3 regions of the Pseudanabaena yagii GIHE-NHR1 genome follow, and region 1 is predicted to be linked to each of the others. Evidence: predicted binding sites of a transcription regulator. Region 1 holds the regulator's gene; each other region holds the start of a gene.
The links. Region 1 encodes HrcA, which represses chaperone genes, less so after heat shock. Its sites were predicted from a motif close to TTAGCACTCNNNNNNNNNGAGTGCTAA; they were not measured.

Region 1 (4,719 bases):
TGCCAACCCGCAAAACCTTTTTTAACGATTTACGCGCCTTGACTCGATATCTTGTTTTTGATAGTTGGGATCATCTTTTGACTTTTATGATTCAAGGTTTGGAGTTAGATCTCCCTCCCAACAGTAGTTAATTTTTCATAATGAGAATTGCTGCTATCAAAGATGGTGACGATGCTTTGCTGGTTAACTGGTGTGAACTAACTGTGACTAGACCTGATGGCAAGGTAGTTTACAAAAACTCTTTTGCCACCAATCACCTGATTACTGAGCAAACAGTGGTGGAAATCGTGCTGGCTGGTCGTACTCGTTGGAAAGTGGAAAATGAGAATAACAATACTCTCAAAACTAAGGGCTACAACCTAGAACACAACTTTGGACATGGCAAGGAGCATCTTGCTTCATTCCTAGCCACCCTCAATATTTTGTCCCTACTATTTCACACGTTATTGGAATTGGTCGATGACAAGTACCAGTTATTGCGCTCTCATTTGCCAACCCGCAAAACCTTTTTTAACGATTTACGCGCCTTGACTCGATATCTTGTTTTTGATAGTTGGGATCATCTTTTGACTTTTATGATTCAAGGTTTGGAGTTAGATCTCCCTCCCAACAGTAGTTAATTTTTCATAATGAGAATTGCTGCAAAGAAAGTGCGATTATCTCATGATAATCTGTGAGGCTGAAGCGTCACGTCGTCCTGAATCAGCCGATTTATACTTTATTGAACTCAAGGGGCGAGATTTAATTTCTGCTGTCGAGCAACTAACTCAGACAATTAAGTATTTTCAAACTGAAAGATATAAAATTACAGGGAAAGTCTTTGCTAGAGCAGTTGTGAGTAGAGTCGTCAATCCCAAATCCATCGAAGTAGACTCAAGAGTGATAGCCCTAAGAAAGTTGATGAAAAAGCTTGGTGGAGATTTTGCGTATGGCTCAGTACAATTTGAGAGAGATCGCATCTAATCATTATGAATACAGTGCTAAAACTATCATCCCTTCTACCCAAAGGAATGCGAATCCAGCAAATCAACCATCTCACGCTTTTTAAATTTACTGATGAACTTGGCGATCGCCTTCAAACCCTACTCGACAAGAAAAAGGCTGATACTCTTACGGCTACAGAAAATCTTGAGCTAGAAGCGATCGCTGAACTGGATGAGATTTTTAGCTATATTAATGCAGCGATCTCTTCTCGATCTTTAAGAACAGATTGATTGAAAGGAAATTTGTAATTGTTCCATTAACTCAGTTAGTGAAATGTTCCGCAATTGAGATAAATGGATAAGATGTGGAAGGCGATCACTTTGCCAGCGGATTATTCGATAACTACCATGGATTATTCGATAACTACCATTTACTGATTGCATCGGTGAGATGCAAAGCTGCTGCCTGTACTGAAGCGATCGCTCTGGTATAGCCTAAACGAGTAGGACCTAAAACTCCGACTGTGCCAACGGGCTTATCATCACAGAGATAGGTACTAGAAATGAAAGTACAGTTTTGAATTGGCTCGATAGAAATTTCTGAACCGATGGAAATACTGACGGCTCTGGTCGCAGATCGGGCTTGATCGACAATTAACGCCATTAACGAAGCGCGATCAGCTTCAAGAAGCTGCACAATATTCTGAACCTGTTGCAAATTAGAAAATTCGGGCTGACGTAATAGTTCCGTTAAGCCACTAATAAACATTTGCCCTAAAGCCGTGCGATCGCATAGTTTCATCAACTGCTGCAAGGACTGCTGTAATAACACCGCATATTGCTGAAACTGTCGATCTAGATCATCCCATTGCAGCGCACTGCCAAGTTCTGTCCAGCTTTTATCGCGTAAATGTTCATTTAAAAAATTATTGAGAATATTTAATTCACCTTCTAAAACATCAGGCTGAGTTTCGCTAGGCAAATCCATCGTTACAGAGGCAGTGTGGTAAGTATCACTAACCGCGATCGCCATAATTTTGCGTTGATCGACCATGACTAATTGCAAATGCCTAATTCGCATAGTTTGCATATTCGGAGCCGTAATCACGGCGATACAGCCACTTAAAGTCGCTAAAATTTGGGCAACATCACGCAGTACCCCATCGAGGCTGGACTTACCAAGGCGATCGCTTTTGCTTGCCATAAACTGATGGGTGCTATAGGTCAGCTCGCTGGCAGGATCGATTAGTTCATCGACATACACACGATAGCCAGAGTCTGAAGGCACACGTCCTGCTGAAGTATGGGGCTGATATAGTAAACCACTGCGATCTAATGTATGCATCACATTACGGATCGTCGCCGGGCTAATGTCAAAGTCATACTCTGACACTAAAGCCTTTGACCCAACAGGTTCCGCCGTTTGGATATAGTGATCGATGGTTGCCCAAAGGACTTTTTGTTCACGATGGGTAAGTTGAGTTTTCATAGGCTCTGACGATGTAATAATGTTCAAAAAGTACTAAAAGGTAATAAATAAAGGTTTTTTGATAAAAATCGAAGATAAATTGCCAAAATGAATTGCAAATTAAACAGAATAAAAATAAGTATTAAACAAGCATTAAATAAGTATTAAATTTTTATTGTTAAATTTAACTCCTATAAGTTAAGAGTTTAACTATTTCTATACCTAGATTCTAAAGAAATCCAGTATCAAGTTGTATATACGTTGATATTTTTGGAGATTAGCTAGGCGCAGAACAGCTCAAAATCCACTAAAATTGTGACTTGGTTTCGCTACAATAGCCAAATGTCTCTTGAAGAAATAGACCAAACATTTAATACTGTAGTTTCTCCGATCATCACAGTCCTTACTGTAGTGGCTTAGACATACCTCAGCTTCACCTATATATTCACCATTGAGTTTGGTAAGTAACTAACATCTTCATGGAAAATCAAGAGCAAACTACGGCAGTTGAGCAGCAATATCTTTGGGCAGTCGGACTAGATACCGAGTCCTTTCCGCCTGCATCGTTACTGGGCGATCGCTATCGTGTCCTATCCTCACAAATTGTTGTTGATACCGATGCCTTCACACTACCTGAGCTACCCCTTGAATTTCAGACTTATGTAGTGTCTTATCTCAAGCTATCACGATTGAGCCTGCACCTGCCCCGTCCCTATGGTTTGCTTTTATTAGGTGAGGAGCTAAATCTTTCAGAAATATTTTTATTAGAAAATGTCCCCATCGATCGCCAAGGCAATCTTTGTCCGACCTTAGCTGAGAGTTGGGGACAAGCCTCCGCTTTACGCCAAATTAATTTACTCTGGCAAGTCCTCAACCTCTGGGAACCCCTCGCCGAACAAAATATGACGCGCACCTTGATCGAACCTAAATTGGTGCGGGTCGATGGCATGTGGGTGCGCCTGTTGGAATTACAAGCAGATGTATCGGCAGTGCATATCTCTCAATTAGGGGACATTTGGGTACAGTGGCTGGATCTGGCTAAGCCTGAAATTGCCGAACCGATCGCTGAATTTTTCTACAGTTTGGCTCGTGGTGAATACGATGTAAACAGTGCGATCGCCTATCTCGATAAGTTGACCTTAAAGGTGATGCAGGATCAGACCTTCACCGTGCGCGTAGCCAGTGCCACGGATGTAGGACAACAGCGCGATCATAATGAGGATGCTTGCTATCCTGACACTAAGCGTCAAAAACGCAGCGAACAGGCTGAGAGTTTACGCGATCGTCTGGCGATCGTCTGTGATGGGCTTGGTGGTCATGATGGTGGTGAAGTCGCAAGTTCGCTAGCGATCAAAACCCTCGAACAACAACTCAAAACCCTCCTTAATCAAGCTGAGAATGATCCTGACTTCTCAGCGCAGGGATTTATTGCCCAGTTAGAGATGGTGGCTCGTGTTGTCAACAATCAAATTGTGGCAATTAACGACCAACAGCAACGCCATGCCCAGCAACGGATGGGAACCACTCTGGTTATGGCAGTAATTCCCCGTCCCAATGGACAGCCCAGCAATGAGGTCTATGTAGTGCATGTTGGTGACAGCCGCCTCTATTGCATTAGCAAAGATAATTTGCGCCAAGTTACCCTCGATGATGATGTGGCAACTCGCGAGACTACCTTGGGCTATAACTTCTATGCCTATTCATCCCAACGCATTGATGGTGGCGCGTTGATTCAAGCCTTGGGAACTAGAGGCTCCGATATGTTAGTACCAAGGGTACAAAGATTCTTTATCGACGAAGATTGTCTGCTACTACTTTGTTCCGATGGTTTGAGTGACTTTGAGCGCGTTGAGCAGATCCATGACAAATATTTGCTCCCAGTTTTAACTGAAGACAAACCCCTCAATCTCAGTTGCCAAAATCTCATTGATCAAGCCAATGAATTGAATGGGCATGACAATATTACGGTCGCCCTGATGCGTTGTCGGTTTGCGCCTCCCGATCCTAATGAGGATAACGTAAATGAAGATCATCAGGTGACTTCTTCCGAGGGTTCTGAAGATGATGTAGATACTGAAGATATTTTGCCCAACCCCAATCATGTCAACGAAGAGGCAGGTGCTTTAGCAACCACAACTACTGATGCTGATAGCTCATCTAGCGAACCCACAGATGTCCCCGATAATTTGAGTGCCAGCGATCTGGAATCGGCAAAAACTGAACTAGCAGTGCCTAGACAGACTAACAAAGCCTTCATGATTATTTTGATCTTAGTTGCCCTCTTGTTAGGGAGTGGCTTAGCGGCTTTTCAGTTTCCACAGGTAAAAG
Region 2 (4,719 bases), 2.2 Mb from region 1:
ACCTAAGGGAGATGAAGATGCAGCGATCGCTAATCCTTCGATCAACATTCCTGTAGTCACAGTGGATGCTGCTCCAGTAGAAACGATTGCTACTCGTTAGATTTCCATCAAATAAAAAAGGGAGGCACTTAGTGCCTCCCTTTTTTATTTGCCTTGCAAGCTTTTCAGCTCTCTTAGAATCAGCATCAAGCCTTTGTTTTGATGATCAATTTGCTCAGAAATTTTATCCATGCGTTGATTTAACATCTTAATCGCCTGATCCTGATGATCGACCCTTGTATTTAACTCATTGATTCGCGCTACTACCTCACGCTGAATCAAGTTCTCGATTCCTTGTACTAACAACGTTTCCGTTGATGTGAGTCGATTGAGAATCATTTGTAGACTAGGCTCTTCCCTAACAGGCGGCACATCTCTAATTACAGGTGTAGCAGATGAAGAAGAGCTTCTCGAAGTTGCAGTCGATGCTGCCTGTTCAGGCTCTGTATTTAAGAAGTTTTGGATTCGTGAAACCAATACATCGGCTTCAAATGGCTTCTCCAGAAAATCAAACTCTGTAAATGGCTCAGGGACATGCTCAGTAACTTGTTCCTTGAGACCTGAAATCATGATTACAGGAACTTTCTGTAACCCTTCGACGCGACGAATTGCTTGTAAAGTTTGATAGCCATTATATTTGGGCATCACGAAGTCAAGCAAAATCAAGTCAGGAAAAGCTCGGCGAGCAGCATCTAAGCCTGATTTACCGTCACTTGCTTCTAAAACATCATATTTACCCGCCAAAATGCTTTTGACCATTTTGCGGATCATGATGCTGTCGTCAATTACCAGTACTTTCTTTGCAGTCATGGATTTGAAGAATCCGCCCCAAATAGCTATGCGAGACCATCATATTACATCACAAAACTCGATTGGTTGAAATAGTTTCTGCGTAATTGCATAGCTTTTTCTATGCTGATTGGCTATGGCTGTGCAAGAGGGGCGCGATCGCGTTAGACTTAAAACACTCATTTTCTTTCGGATGTATGGCAAAACGCTACACTATTGACTCATCGCAAATTATTCGTCGTGTCGAAGAATTGATCAACGCTTCGTCTAACCGTTATCGCATTACTGTCCAAGTCGCTAATCGTGCCAAGCTCAGACGCTATGAAGATGATGATTATGACGATCGCATGATGAAGCCGATCCTCCGCGCCATTATGGAAATGTCTGACGAAATTTCCCAGCCTGAAATTCTAAGCGACTGAAAGGCTTGAATTTGTAGTTTGTTGCGCGAAGCGTGACAAACTATAAATTCTTAAAGGAATATGTTAAATTTCACGGATCAAAAAGCACCAAAACAGCTACTTTGTGGTGAAGGCTGGCGGATTGGCTTTCGCTCAGATGTAGATATATATAAGGGTCTGATTGGGGCAGACAGTTGGGCGATCGAGCTAACTGAAGTTGAATTTAAAGATTTTTGTAAATTAGCATCGCAACTCGCGGAGACGATGCAATATATGGCTACTGAGCTATCGGATGGGGAAAAGGTTTGTTGCACGCTAGAGACTGAGGATATTTGCCTTGAGGTAAATGGCTATCCTCATGCTTTTAATTTACATTTTCAGTTATTAACAGGGCGACGCTCGGAAGGTCTTTGGGATGAGGGTGCTGTCCCTTTTTTGATTGAGGCGATCGCCCATTTGCTAAATAAATAATGGCGCGGCGAAGCCGCGCCATTATTTATTAGTTCCTGCCCTAGAAATAGCGCTTAGCGCCCCGATATCTAACTTATGATCTTATTGCATAGATTTTCGGGCGAGGCTCACGGCTTTGACAAAACTATAGACTCCTACAGGTACGCTGAGTAATAAAATTGCCCAAGTTGCTGCAAAGCCCAAATCTGGTGCGCCATAAGAGATTTCGTAAATGCAGCCCACAAAGGCAATTCCAGCAACAATGGAAATAAGTAGGATTAATTGAGCTTTTATATAATCGGGTGACATAACTTAAGTTGTATTCGGTTGGTTGAGTCTTAATACTTAGTATTATTGCTGAATGTGACACTGGTCAGTTAAGACGACAAAAAACGAAAACCTTGCAATAATAGCAATCCCAGTTATAGAAGGTAGTCAATGATATAGCCCGCCAAATAACCAATCTATTGATGTCTTGCCACGAGCCACTATGCTTTGGAAGAGCTTATGCAGATTGATCGTGATCGGTCAATTGTGTCAGACATCCAATGAGGTTGAATCGAGACTGTAAAAAATTTTTTGTAAACTCAGGCTGAAATTATTGATTATTCGTTAAATTTGCCAATGAAACACTAAAAAAATTACAGTCTCGTTGAATCTACACAACTAATACCTGTACATTCTCCAAAACAATGTTTCAGGTATATGCAAAGTGGCATCATTGCTGCTCCCATAAACTCGACAAACCTGTTTTAGCTTGGGTTTTGGAAATTCCTTGTGCCAATACTGACACATATGTTTTTGATAGAAATGATTGAAGTCTCGGTAGTGGTTTTGCTGAAAGGCGATCAGGAGCGTCATGATTTCACTCATACTCAGATACCTTGTCCTTTGCTTTTGCTGTAAACCTTTGCCCAGCAATAGTTGTCGCCATTTTTGGCTCCAATATTTGTCAAAAATCATCGACGTGACAGAATAGGGCTTCTAAACTATTAATCATGGGAGTTGCTTTGCTAGACTTGTTTCTCTTATTTTCAGCTTATCGGTTTCTCCTTTTTTGTCCTTAGCGCTTATCCCGAACTCACGTTAATTTACAGACGCATCAACTATCAATATATTTTACTATCCTCCTTATCACAGCAAGTATAATCCCATTGAGAGAGGCTGAGTGGCTTTAGAGAATTACTGGCGTGGGGCTATTTTAGATTCCGTCCAATAGTTGATACGCTGGTCAGCCAACATGACTTAGAAGAGGATTAAACAAATTATTCATCTGGTTTCTCAAACCTATGAGGAGAAAAGGAAATTTGCCCCTGATGATTTGCAGCAGTATCAAGATTTCTGGCTTCCTTCCAAATTATTGCTCACATGGGATATTACGATTCTCCCTCATTGATTAGTACTTTATTTTGCTGTGAATCCCTAACTAAATCAATTTGTCTAGATTCAGTTCGGTAAACCACACTATAGACATTGCAACCCTTTCGGTTAAATTAGCACTCAGTCACCTAGAGTGCTAAAACACTCTAGACAAAGCCTCAAAACGCTAGTCCAATGAGTGAATACCTATGGCAACAACCACATTAAACGTAACAACTGTAAAGCCTTTAGCCGATCGCGTGTTTATCAAAGTAAGCGCTAAAGAAGAAAAGACTGCAGGTGGTATTTTCCTACCTGAGACCGCAAAAGAAAAGCCCCAAGTTGGCGAAATTGCAGCAGTAGGTCCTGGCAAACTTGATGACAAAGGTGTTCGCCAAGCCCTCGAAGTTAAAGTTGGAGACAAAGTTCTTTACTCCAAATATGCTGGCACTGACATCAAACTCGGCTCTGATGAGTATGTATTGCTAGCTGAAAAAGATATTTTAGCGATCGTTTCATAGTTTCTCTGTAGAGCGCACAGCGCTCTACAAAATATTTACCAATTATCAATTACCAAAAGCAGAAAATATGTCTAAGAAAATCATTTACAACGAAGATGCACGTCGCGCCCTTGAGCGTGGTATGGATATTTTGGCGGAGTCCGTTGCTGTGACTCTTGGTCCTAAGGGTCGTAACGTAGTTCTTGAGAAGAAGTTTGGTTCTCCTCAAATCGTTAATGATGGTGTCACCATTGCTAAGGAAATTGAACTAGAAGATAACGTTGAAAATACTGGTGTAGCTTTGATTCGTCAAGCTGCTTCTAAGACTAACGATGCTGCTGGTGATGGAACCACAACCGCAACCGTATTGGCTCATGCCATTGTTAAGGAAGGTCTGCGTAACGTAGCGGCTGGTGCTAACTCGATCGCTCTTAAGCGCGGTATCGATAAGGCAACTGCCTTCTTGGTTGGCAAGATCAAAGAACATGCTAAGCCCATCGAAGATTCTAAGGCGATCGCTCAAGTTGGAACCATCTCTGCTGGTAATGACGAAGAAGTCGGCGCAATGATCGCCCAAGCGATGGACAAGGTTGGTAAGGAAGGCGTGATTTCCCTTGAAGAAGGCAAGTCTATGGTAACTGAACTCGAAGTTACCGAAGGTATGCGCTTTGATAAGGGCTATATCTCTCCTTACTTCGTTACCGATGCTGAGCGTATGGAAGCTTCCTTTGAAGAACCCTTGCTCTTGATCACCGACAAGAAGATTGCCCTCGTGCAAGAACTAGTACCTGTACTTGAGCAAGTTGCCCGTGCTGGCCGTCCTTTGATCATCATTGCTGAAGATATCGAGAAAGAAGCTCTAGCAACCCTCGTCGTCAACCGTCTCCGTGGCGTTCTCAACGTTGCTGCCATCAAGGCTCCTGGATTTGGTGATCGCCGCAAGGCAATGCTCGAAGACTTGGCAATCCTCACAGGCGCTCAAGTCATCACTGAAGATGCTGGTCTCCGTCTTGATTCCGTCAAGATTGATCAACTCGGTAAGTCTCGCCGCGTAATCATCACCAAGGACAGCACCACCATTGTTGCTGACGGTAACGAAGCCGCAGTTAAGACCCGTGTTGAGCAAATCCGTCGTCAAATCGAAGAAACTGAATCTTCCTACGACAAGGAAAAACTCCAAG
Region 3 (4,719 bases), 1.7 Mb from region 1:
CCACCAGAGAGCTTAGCAATACGCTCTTGCAGCTTTTCCTTGTCGTAGTCAGAGTCGCTGAGTTCCAATTCCTTGCGGATTTGAGCAACACGCTTGTCAACATTTGCCTTGTTGGAAATGTCAGAAACAATGGTGGTCTTGTCCTTAGAAATGGTGATCTTACGGATTGTACCAAGCTGTTCCAAGGTTGCAGCGCTGAGTTCCAAACCAGCATCTTCAGAGATGACCTGTCCATTGGTGAGAACAGCGATGTCTTGCAACAATGCTTTACGGCGATCGCCAAATCCGGGAGCCTTGATAGCAGCGATATTCAGAGAACCTCTGAGCTTGTTCACAACTAGAGTTGCGAGAGCTTCACCTTCAACATCTTCGGAAATGATGACGAGAGGAGAACCAGAACGAGCTGCCTTTTCGAGAATTGGAACGAGATCTTGGATGACGTTAATTTTCTTGTCGGTGAGGAGAACCTTAGCATTCTCAAATTCCACCAACTGACGCTCGCTGTCGGTGACGAAATAAGGAGAGATATAACCGCGATCGAGTTGCATACCTTCAACAACTTCCAATTCGGTTGTGAGGGACTTAGACTCTTCAACGGTGATTACGCCATCTTTGCCAACTTTGTCCATTGCATGGGCAATCATTTCGCCAACTTCAGGATCATTACCTGCGGAGATAGTGGCGATTTGCGCGATTTCTGCATTGGAATCAACAGCCTTAGCCTTGTCTGCAATGACACCAACCAAGTGAGCAACTGCCTTTTCGATACCGCGACGGACACCCACTGGGTTAGCGCCTGCGGCAACGTTACGCAAACCTTCACGAATAAATTCTTGAGCCAAAACGGTAGCGCTGGTAGTACCATCACCTGCTACATCATTGGTTCTAGAGGCAACTTCGCGAATGAGTTGTGCACCTGCATTTTCTAAGGGATCTTCTAATTCAATTTCCTTAGCGATGCTCACACCATCATTGATGATTTGAGGAGCGCCATATTTCTTTTCGATAACTACGTTACGACCTTTAGGACCAAGGGTGACACGTACTGCGTCAGCAAGTGCATTGACACCACGCTCAAGGGCGCGGCGAGATTCTTCATCAAATACTACGATTTTAGACATTTTAGTTATTAAGGGTAATGGGTGATTTTGGGATTGGTTATTGGGCTGTTAGCTTTTAGCAATTAGCTTTTAGCTCTTTTCGATTGCTTCTGGATGAAGAGTTTTGAAGGCTAATGGCTAAAAGCTAACGGCTAATAGCTATTAGCTTTATTCAACGATCGCGAGAATATCTCTTTCTGCAAGTAGCAAATAATCTACGTTGTCAATTTTGACTTCAGTACCTGCGTACTTGGAGTACAGTACTTTATCGCCTGCTTTGACTTCTAAAGCAACGCGAGTACCTTTATCGTTGCGTGTACCAGGTCCAACGGCAGTTACTTCACCGATTTGGGGCTTTTCTTGGGCTGTGTCTGGCAAGAAAATACCACCTACAGTTTTTTCTTCTTTAGTTGCTACTTTTACCAATAGGCGATCGCCTAAGGGTTGCAATGTACCAGTATTTAGGGTTAACGATGCCACTATGCCTATACCTCCTTAAAATCTAATCAGAGTGGACTTTGCAGGTTGTGACTTAGGTGGAAATTTGTCTCGCCTTGGTCACACATTGCGTGCTTTAGCACTCTGTCTCACTGAGTGCTAATATACTGCGAAAAGAGTCAGTAACTAGATCGGCTTACCGTACAAACAAAGAACCGATTTTTGGTGGCGCGGTGCAGCCGTGCCACCAAATTTGCTATTCAGGTAGATATTCTTCATCTGTGACTTGATCGGGCGTAAATGGGGATTCTACGGGAAAAGTGTGGCTTGGTAATCCTGTTTCGATCGCAGCAAGTTTTTTGGCATCTAGATAAACATCAGCAAACTCTTGCAAAAAATGTCTCTTGAGGCTAGGACTATTTTTGAAAGCTTTGCGGATTCTCTGGCGATGTTCAGCTAGGGTATATAGCCAACTATTAGAGCGTTTTTCGGGTTGGTATTTGTATTTGAGTAAATGCATGAGAATAACTTTTAAATTGCTCTCTAGTGCTTGTTTTTGACTACTACCCATGTCTTCAATTTCTTCGAGCAAATTTTCCAAGTCCAAATCCCTAAGGTTGCCTTGACGCAGCAATACCAATGCTTGCTCTATCCATAGACAAAAGTCCTCTTCATAGAGTTCATGATGGGATTTGATTTGCGTTTTGTCTGATGCGATCGCCATATTTAACCAGTTGAACGCTAGAGTAATCCTAGCATTAAGGCTTTTGAGTCGGTAAAGATGGCATCTAATGGTACATCCCAAGGATCATGGGGCAGATCATCTACATAAAACTCATCGAAAATAATTCCTACTTTCAATCCTGTGGAGTGAGGCAGCCAACGATCATAAAAGCCGCCGCCATAACCTAAACGATAGCCTTGTCGATCGCCAGCCACCGCAGGTATCAAAATTAGATCAATATTTGCTAAATCCATCAGTGGTAAATCGGGATGCGGCTCAAGGATATTAAAAGCTCCTAATTGCATCTGATTGGAGAAATCAGCGATCGCTACTTGATGCCACATCAAACCCTTTTCGATACAACGCGCAAATCCCCAATTCTTTTCAGGAAATCTTTGCCACAATGTACTCAAATCTGGTTCTTGCCGAAAACTGGTGAAGGCTAAGATATTTTGGGCTTGTTGGAATATTTGCCAATTGGAAAGGCGATCGCATAGTGCTAAGCTTTTTTGCTGCCAAACTTCATGGGGAATTTGGCGACGTTTAGTAAGTAAGTCTTTTCTGAGTTGTCTTTTAATTGGTTGCTTGTCTTGCTGAGCATCTGTAATCGATTCAATCACACTATCGTAAACCTGCATATAAACAAAAATTAGGGACGCAGAGCGCCCCACTAGTCTATGTAATACCTAAAATTGCTTTTTTGTAAGCAGGGCGATCGCTAATACGTTTAATGTAGGCATCAACAGCAGGATAGTCATCGTATGAGATTTTGAGCATCAAAATTGCATAGCCAAGGATTGTCCCCACGGCTACATCCGACACAGTGAAGTTGTCCCCAGTAATGTAGTTTTGATTTTCAAGAATCTTGTTTAAACCGCCGAGTAGTCGTGGAGATTCTTTTTCGCGAGTGTCTGCGCCAAATATACCTGGTCCAAGGGTCGCATTGGCAAACAATACCCATTGAGAAGCGATCGCTCTTTCTTCGAGGGTTTTCACCTGTTCATATTTATCGGCAAGGTATAGCAAAATCGCTCCAGATTCCCACAATTGGAAATCACCTTCAGTAATTGCAGGAACCTTTCCGAAGGGATTAATGGCTAAAAAGTCAGGTTGTAAGTGTTCACCTGCCTGCATATCGAGAAGTTGGAACTCATAAGGAGCTTGCAATTCTTCTAAATACCATTTCACGATTGAAGCACGACTTCTCGCACCACCATAAAGTTTGGTCATAGGTTTTCTCTAGTGATTGTAACTGGTCAGATTAATACTATCGATGCTATAAACACCTTAAATTCACCCGATAGTATAGCGGTTTTCAGATGAAAGCATACTCATTTGAAAACGCTCTAAATAATCCCTATAAGTTGCATTAGGGACTTGCTATTAATTTAAAGTACGTGTGTCTTCGACTCCGCTCAGCCAACGTGAGCTGAGCGAAGTTGAAGCTAGATAACTTTGGTGGGACATTTTTAAACGCAAGATCCTTATTCCTAACAAACAAAGGATTTATTGTAGGTAAGTGGTCAGCGCATCGCGCCGACTACTTACCTATTTAGCACTACTTAAATTGCGTAAGGGAGTTTCCTGCCCGTAGATAAACTTACGCTCTAAGTTATTGCAGATGAACCAAACGGCGATCGCTATGACCGCAGCCGCAGAACCTACAGCAATTGTCAAGAGGTTTGTAGATAGGAAATAACTAATTAATGGGGTGACTGTCCATGCGATCGCCGCAGTGATGATACTTGCGGTTTTGAGCGATCGCACAGTTCGTAAAGACTGACGACAACTGGCACATTTAGAAGTGTGAGAGTGATAACGCTCTAAAAGAACTTCTTTAGCAATCGGCGGAGTTAACCTCTGTCCTACAAAGGGATCAGCTTCATAGCGATTTACCCATTTGCGTAATTCTGAAACGTAAGTATCGGCAGATGTTGGTAAATAGAAAGCCTTGGCATAATTACCATCATTTTCGGGTTGAGCAAGTGCCTGTTCTAGATAACGCTCTTGATAATGTAGAAAGATTTGATCATCTTCAAGAATTCCATTCTGTCCGATATGGGAATACCAACGGGGCATGATGCTTATAAAAAATCGAGGAATTGCTGAATTGAATTGAAAAGGGAAGCGAGCAAACATCCGACATTCGCCTTTGCGTGTGGGAGTAGCATAGACCACTGTCATTGTTCTACCAAATTGTTTGGAAGTGAGGTCATGCCACATCAATGAAGGTGCAATAAAAGTCGTATCCTGTCTTCCTAATTTGCCACGGCGAGGACCTTCTGCCCATGTGCCATTAAAGCCATGTTTATGAGTTTCTAGAACTTCTAAAAACATTGGTGCAGCGTTAGCCCGATTACCGACAGACTTGTGATGGGTAAAGGGTAGATGACTAGCATCAAGGACATTTTCTAGAAGGGTAATTGCATCATAGGGAAGATCCCGAAAAGTACCAAA

Region 2: the regulator HrcA is predicted to act here: its motif matches at 3,173-3,199, upstream of groES (co-chaperone GroES).
Region 3: the regulator HrcA is predicted to act here: its motif matches at 1,675-1,701, upstream of groES (co-chaperone GroES).

The regions. Positions count from the first base shown of each region.
Region 1 covers NZ_JAAVJL010000001.1:1,176,850-1,181,568, forward strand. Annotated here, with positions in the region: partial or broken gene HC246_RS05620 (ISNCY family transposase) at 1-131, shown strand, start outside; partial or broken gene HC246_RS05625 (ISNCY family transposase) at 156-620, shown strand; gene HC246_RS05630 (hypothetical protein) at 664-963, shown strand; gene HC246_RS05635 (hypothetical protein) at 969-1,214, shown strand; gene hrcA (heat-inducible transcriptional repressor HrcA) at 1,348-2,412, opposite strand; gene HC246_RS05645 (protein phosphatase 2C domain-containing protein) at 2,871-4,719, shown strand, end outside.
Region 2 covers NZ_JAAVJL010000001.1:3,361,168-3,365,886, forward strand. Annotated here, with positions in the region: gene cruF (gamma-carotene 1'-hydroxylase CruF) at 1-100, shown strand, start outside; gene HC246_RS15285 (response regulator) at 145-849, opposite strand; gene HC246_RS15290 (DNA-directed RNA polymerase subunit omega) at 1,026-1,250, shown strand; gene HC246_RS15295 (DUF1818 family protein) at 1,311-1,700, shown strand; gene HC246_RS15300 (hypothetical protein) at 1,782-1,988, opposite strand; partial or broken gene HC246_RS15305 (IS982 family transposase) at 2,324-2,628, opposite strand; partial or broken gene HC246_RS26940 (hypothetical protein) at 2,785-2,844, shown strand; gene groES (co-chaperone GroES) at 3,248-3,559, shown strand; gene groL (chaperonin GroEL) at 3,627-4,719, shown strand, end outside.
Region 3 covers NZ_JAAVJL010000001.1:2,897,184-2,901,902, reverse strand. Annotated here, with positions in the region: gene groL (chaperonin GroEL) at 1-1,121, opposite strand, end outside; gene groES (co-chaperone GroES) at 1,269-1,580, opposite strand; gene HC246_RS13240 (DUF29 domain-containing protein) at 1,795-2,262, opposite strand; gene HC246_RS13235 (5-formyltetrahydrofolate cyclo-ligase) at 2,280-2,900, opposite strand; gene HC246_RS13230 (glutathione S-transferase family protein) at 2,938-3,492, opposite strand; gene HC246_RS13225 (aromatic ring-hydroxylating dioxygenase subunit alpha) at 3,811-4,719, opposite strand, start outside.